Linked DNA regions of Lewinella sp. 4G2. The protein of the gene in region 2 interacts with the protein of the main gene of each other region in a pairwise test. Links are inferred from orthologs where the notes say so. Each region holds a gene or a part of one and is shown on either strand. Other genes may lie near its edges.

Region 1 (3,205 bases), 170 kb from region 2 along the record:
CGACAACGTAGGTCGCGTGCTGGAGTATTTGGAGGAAACGGGAATGGATGAAAACACCATCGTCATCTACACCTCCGACCAGGGCTTCTACCTCGGTGAGCACGGTTGGTACGACAAGCGCTTTATGTACGAAGAAAGCCACCGGACGCCCCTCATGATTCGGTACCCCGCCGGATTTAAGGGAAAGCGGTTGAACGAGGATCTGGTACTGAATATCGACCTGGGCCCGACGCTGTTGGACTACGCAGGCGTAGAGGTGCCAGAAGAGCTTCAAGGCCACAGCCTCCGTCCACTACTGGAAGGGGAGACCCCGGCCGACTGGCGGGAGGGTATCTACTACCGCTACTACCAGCAAATGAATTCTTACCACCGTGTAGCCCGCCACGAAGGCGTACGGGATGAGCGATACAAACTGATTCAATTTACCGAACCCGGCTTCGAAGGAGAGGAACTGTTTGATTTGGAATCCGACCCCGATGAGTTAACCAATCGCATCAACGATCCAGAACTGGAAGCCGTCAAAACCCGACTCCGCGAGCGAATGGCCACGCTGAAGGAAGAACTACTCGTTACCGATTAGACAATTCCAGGTTAGGACTTATTACCGCTGACCACCGCACACGTCAAGCGGCTAACGCAAACCAGTCGACCCCGCTGATCGGTAATGTCAATGTTCCAGACCTGGACGGTGCGGCCCACCCGCACGGGCGTCACCTTGCCGGTCACCTCTCCACCTTCGGGCACGCCGCGGAGGTGGGAAGCGTTGATGTCCGTCCCCACCACGTAGTCCACACCGGGGTTGGGCACGCAAAACATACCCGCTACGCTGCCGAGGGTCTCAGCGAGTACGCAACTCACGCCGCCGTGCAGCATCCGCATTGGTTGTACGGTGTTCTTGTCAACGGGCATAGTGGCGACGAGGTAATCGTCGCCGACCTCAGTGAAGCGGATACCGAGCGCATCCCCGGCGGTATTGACGCCGAATTGGTTGAGGCCTTCAACGGTAATTGTTGATTTCCAGATCATGCATTTGTTTTTGCTGCCAGGCGGGCAATTTCTACGACGACGTCGGAGGCTGCCTGCATTTCTTCCACACTGGCCCATTCGTATTTGCCGTGGAAGGCGTGTTCTCCCGCAAAGATATTCGGGCAGGGGAGTCCCATGAAACTCAGGCGGGAGCCATCGGTGCCCCCACGGATGCTGTCCGGTTTGGGGGTGATGCCTACGTTTCTGATGGCCTGAGTGGCCAGTTGCATTACTTCCGGGTGCATATCCAGTACCTCTTTCATGTTGCGGTACTGTTCCGAGACGGTAAGCTTGATGCTACTATTCGGGAAGTTTGTACTCACATCATCAATAATGTTCTCTAACAGTACCTTATGGTCGTTGAGCTCTGCTGTTTTGAAGCTACGCAAGATGAGATCAATCGTCGCGCTCTCTGCCTTTGCCGTTACCTCAATTGGGTGGATGAAGCCTTCCTTACCTTCGGTGGTTTCCGGGCTGAGCCCCTGTTTGGGAAGCCGGTCGATGATGGAAGCGGCAATTTTGATGGCGCTTTCCAAGTGGCCCTTCGCGAGGCCGGGATGGGCGCTGACGCCGGTGATGTCGATACGCGCAGCATCCGCGCTGAAGGTTTCGTCCTGTAGGCTGCCGTACTCCTCACCGTCGATGGTGTAGCCAAAGTCTGCGCCTAATTTTTTCATGTCCACGGCATTGACGCCGCGTCCAATTTCCTCGTCGGGCGTAAACAATATTCTGAGCTTGGCGTGAGGGACTTCGGGGGTGTTGACCAGGGTTTCTACCGCGGTCATGATGGCGGCTAATCCCGATTTATTGTCAGCTCCCAAGAGGGTGGTGCCACTGGCCGTGACGATGGTGTCACCGATGGCGCGTTCCAGTCCTCTTTGCTCCGAAACTCTCAGTACGACATTCGGATCATCCGGCAAGATCAGATCCTGACCCTGGTAGTTCTCGTGCACGATGGGTTTAACATTCTTGCCACTCGCATCTGGGCTAGTGTCCATGTGGCTACAAAAGCAGATCGTCGGTGCATCTTCACCACCGGGGCTGGCCGGCAGGGTGGCGTAAACGTAGCCGTGTTCATCAAGGTGTGCGTCGTCCAATCCGAGCTCGCGTAATTCCGCCGCCAGTACCCGGCCGAGGTCTTTTTGTTTTTCCGTACTCGGTTGGGTAGGGGAGTGCGGGTCCGACTCGGTGTCGATTTTAACGTAACGTAAGAAGCGATCTAGCAGCATTCATGAAAAGGTATACTTCACAACTGCCTGCGGAGCTGGGCGCTGCCGCGGGTGCAGTGGAATTGGGTGAATCAGGATTGGTCTCCAACCAGAATCTGAGCTGAGACGAACGTATAATCGCTAAGCTAAGGCCTAGCTTGAGAAGAGATGCAGATGCCACTTAAATAGTTACGACAGCCCCGCAATGGGTACATAAAGGCCGGCAATGATTAAGCGATTGGTTGGTATGGAGAGACCGTAAATCATGAAAGCCAGCAACCATTGTTGAGTCAGTTGATTACCCAGGTACGACAACTCATCAGAGCGGGAGAAATACCCCTCTCCATTATACGTGCACTAGCTATATTTACGCTATGAACCTCAGACGTTTAGCATTAGTAACACCCCTGTATTTTACTTTCTTGTCCGCCATTTCCGCCCAGTGCGGAATCACCGTTGATGCGGGGCCGGACCTACTGGTTTGCGGCCAGGAGGTGCCCATCCGCTTGCAGGGCAGCATTTCGGAAGATGCCTTCGGCTTTGAGTGGCTCGCCGACCCTACGCTGGTGGATTCGGAAACCGAAAACCCGGATGCCTATCCCACTGAAACCACCGTCTACACCATGGTGGGATACACCGCAGACCCGGAGGACAACCTTGTCTACAATCCCGGCTTTGAATTGGGTAACGTCGGTTTTGAAACGGACTATGCCTTTGCGCCGGGCACCGCGGATGAACCCATTGCTCCAGGTAGTAGCTACGTGATTGGTGACATCAATCAGCCAACACTCCCCGTTTTCACCCAGTGTGATGACCACATGGGCGGTGGTATGGCCATGTACTGTAACGGTTCCATTCAGCAGAATGAACGGGTATGGTGCCAGACCGTACCCATCATCCCGAACGAAAGCTACGTCCTGCGTGCCTGGATCACCGCGATCTGGGACGTTGGCGCCGCCCAGCTCCAATTC
Region 2 (3,094 bases):
GTAGCCGCCCATATGACTGTAAAAGCTGACTCAATCGTTCAGGATTGGACCCTGGAAGCCCTGCGTGAATTACACGATAGCCCCCTGATGGACCTCGTCTTCCGCGCCGCCAGCGTTCACCGACAGCACCACGACCCGAACGAAGTGCAGATGAGCAGCCTCCTCAGTATCAAGACCGGTGGCTGCCCCGAAGATTGTGGGTACTGCCCGCAGGCCGCCCGCTACCACACCGACATTGAAGAAAACGCCCTCATGACCGTGGAGCAGGTAAAGACCGCTGCCACCCGCGCTAAAGGACTAGGTAGCAGCCGCCTCTGTATGGGTGCCGCCTGGCGAAATGTCAAGGACGACGCCGAATTTGATCAGGTGCTCGACCTTGTCCGGACGGTCAATGGTCTAGATATGGAGGTTTGCGCAACACTGGGCATGCTGACGCCTAACCAGGCTGAACGTCTCGCTGCCGCAGGTTTGTACGCTTACAATCACAATATTGATTCCTCCGAAGATTACTACAAAGAGGTTATTTCCACCCGGGGATATGAGGACCGAATTGAAACCATTGGGAACGCCCGCAACGCTGGCCTCACGGTTTGCTCCGGCGGAATCATCGGAATGGGCGAAAGCATTGACGACCGCCTGAAAATGTTGATGACCCTCGCCAGCCTCAGCCCTCAACCAGAATCAGTCCCCATCAACGCTCTAGTAGCCGTCGAAGGCACTCCGCTGGAGGACCAAAAACCGGTGCCCATCTTTGAAATGATCCGCATGATCGCCGTTACGCGCATCATGATGCCGACGACGACGGTTCGCCTTTCCGCTGGCCGTACGAGCATGAGCCCGGAAGGTCAGGCCATGTGCTTCCTGGCGGGTGCGGGTTCCATTTTTGCTGGTGATAAGCTACTCACTACCCCCAATCCGGAGGCATTCGAGGACCTGGAAATGTTCAGCAACCTGGGTTTGAAACCAGCAACCGCTTACGCGAAAGGAGAGAAACCTACGATCAAGGATGACCCCGGTGCCCCCAACGCTAAGACCCGCATCAAGTGGAGCCGTCCCGGCCACAAAATCGAGCGGAACGAAGCCAAGCGTTAGCGCAGTTCTCAAATATTCGTGATCCGAGAGGTGAACGTGGGCCCGCACCACGTACCTCCTGTTTTCGTCAACCAACTACCCGCAGGCACCTTTAGTGCCAGGAGAAAATAAACCCCATACTATGTCTACCCCCACAAACCGCCGCATCGTAGCTGGCAACTGGAAAATGAATACTACCCCTACCGAAGGCGCCGCCTTGGCGCAGGGAGTAATTGAGCAAGCTGGAAGTCCCTCCGGGAAAGTCATCTTCGGCGTGCCCGCTATCCAATTGGTAAAGATCAAAGAGATCGTTGCTGGTGCCAATGGCTACTTCGTCGCCGCCCAAAATATGCATGAAGCGGATAAGGGTGCTTACACCGGCGAGCACAGCGCAGCCATGCTGGCGGATGCCGGCGTTGACTACGTTATCCTTGGCCACAGTGAGCGCCGTGAATACAACGGTGAGGACGACTCCCTCATTCACGAGAAGATCATCAAGGCACTGGACCACGGCATCATGCCGATCTACTGCTGTGGAGAAAAGTTGGACATCCGCGAAGCCAACAACCAGGAGATGGTGGTGGGTAAGCAGATTGAGCGCGCCCTATCCTCTCTATCGGAAGAGCAAATGAGTAAGGTGGTCATCGCTTACGAACCCGTATGGGCCATCGGTACCGGCAAAACAGCCAGCCCCCAACAAGCGCAGGATATGCACGCCTTCATCCGCCGGATGATCTCCGATGCTTTCGGTTCCGGCGTTGCGGAGAATGTGAGTATCCTCTACGGCGGCTCCGTAAAACCCGCCAACGCCGAAGAACTCTTCGGTATGGCCGATGTCGACGGTGGCTTAGTGGGTGGTGCCTCCCTAGATGCGGAAAGCTTTGCGGCCATCATTAAAGCCTAGAATACAATACAGTACTTCCACGTAAAAAGGGCCACCCAATTGTTTGGGGCCCTTTTGTTATGTATGCGATGATTGTAAGAACTGCCTAACCTTCAATGTGGAAGCTCAGCGTGAAGGTTCGGCTCAGCACCTTGTCGAGTACGGTACTTTCGTCCAGGCCGGGATTAAAAATCAGCGTATTACCGATGCCGTGGCTAATCTTAAATTCCGGGCTAAAAATGAAATAAGGAAAGAAGAATTGTACACCCGCTCCATACTCTACCTGGAAGTCGTGGGGACTGATTCTTACGAGTTCTTCGGACTGCCGGGCGCGCGATTCACTCGCCACGTCAAAGCTGTACTTGGCACCGGCCACAACGAACATGCGCTTATCCCGGTAGGGAGCAGATTTATACCGGAAGTGGAAGGGCAACTCCACAAAGACGGACTGAACTGAGCGCTGCGTTTCCCTTACGCCCCTTGCGGTGCGCTGGTAATTCAATCGTCGCTCGGCGAAGCTGAATCCGGGTAGGAAACGGAAATCAAAATACTTGCCAATTTTGAGGTTGGCAATCATATTCAAATTGAAGCCGGGGCCACTTAAGCTATTAACCGCCGTAATGGTATCGCTGAACAGAAACTCCTCACTGCGGAATGGGGTATAGCGGCTGCTATTTAGGCCTAGTGTAAGTCCGAAGTATAACTTTTTAGCCTGAAAATCCTGATAGTTCCGGTTGCGGCCGCCGGTATACTGGGCCGAGAGATCGGTGGAAACAAAAATAAGGGCCAGCAGAAGCAGCGCGCCGCTAAGCACCCGTTTGCCTATTCCTTGTAGGCCGTGTAGATAGTGGCGATGCCGAAAGTCAGTGGGTCGCATTCAGTTCTTTTGTACCCTACCCGATCGAGAATATCAGTAAAAGCTTTTCCGCTGGGGAAGGCCTGTACGGACTCAAAGAGGTAAGCGTAAGCGCGGGGATCTTTCGACTGTAAACGGCCGATCATCGGCATAATTTTACCGAAGTAGAAATTAAATCCCCAACGAATGGGCGCAAAGGTAATCCTACTGAACTCAAGAATGACCACTTTACCGCCGGGCCGAAGCACCCGGAGCATTTCTGCCAGGCCCTTCTCGAGGTGCTC

What was found.
Region 1: the proteins of tpiA (region 2) and pepT interact in binary tests that used the Escherichia coli proteins (3 or more experiments, as listed by UniProt). The link is inferred for Lewinella sp. 4G2 from one-to-one orthologs.

Annotation. Positions count from the first base shown.
Region 1 is NZ_LVWJ02000014.1:3,920,656-3,923,860, reverse strand. What follows is about bases 140-3,018. They hold pepT (peptidase T), read right to left. Parts: upstream 2,256-3,018; coding sequence 1,023-2,255; downstream 140-1,022. Other genes in these bases: A3850_RS16065 (gliding motility-associated C-terminal domain-containing protein), read left to right, coding at 2,657-3,018; A3850_RS16075 (hotdog fold thioesterase), read right to left, coding at 592-1,026; A3850_RS16080 (sulfatase), read left to right, coding at 140-580. Also shown: more of A3850_RS16080, read left to right, coding at 1-139; more of A3850_RS16065, read left to right, coding at 3,019-3,205. UniProt on the Escherichia coli protein: Cleaves the N-terminal amino acid of tripeptides.
Region 2 is NZ_LVWJ02000014.1:3,749,580-3,752,673, forward strand. Bases 327-3,094 are described here. They hold tpiA (triose-phosphate isomerase), read left to right. Parts: upstream 327-1,213; coding sequence 1,214-1,975; downstream 1,976-3,094. Other genes in these bases: bioB (biotin synthase BioB), read left to right, coding at 327-1,092; A3850_RS15380 (outer membrane beta-barrel protein), read right to left, coding at 2,061-2,831; ubiE (bifunctional demethylmenaquinone methyltransferase/2-methoxy-6-polyprenyl-1,4-benzoquinol methylase UbiE), read right to left, coding at 2,777-3,094. In the rest of the region: more of bioB, read left to right, coding at 13-326. UniProt on the Escherichia coli protein: Involved in the gluconeogenesis. Catalyzes stereospecifically the conversion of dihydroxyacetone phosphate (DHAP) to D-glyceraldehyde-3-phosphate (G3P).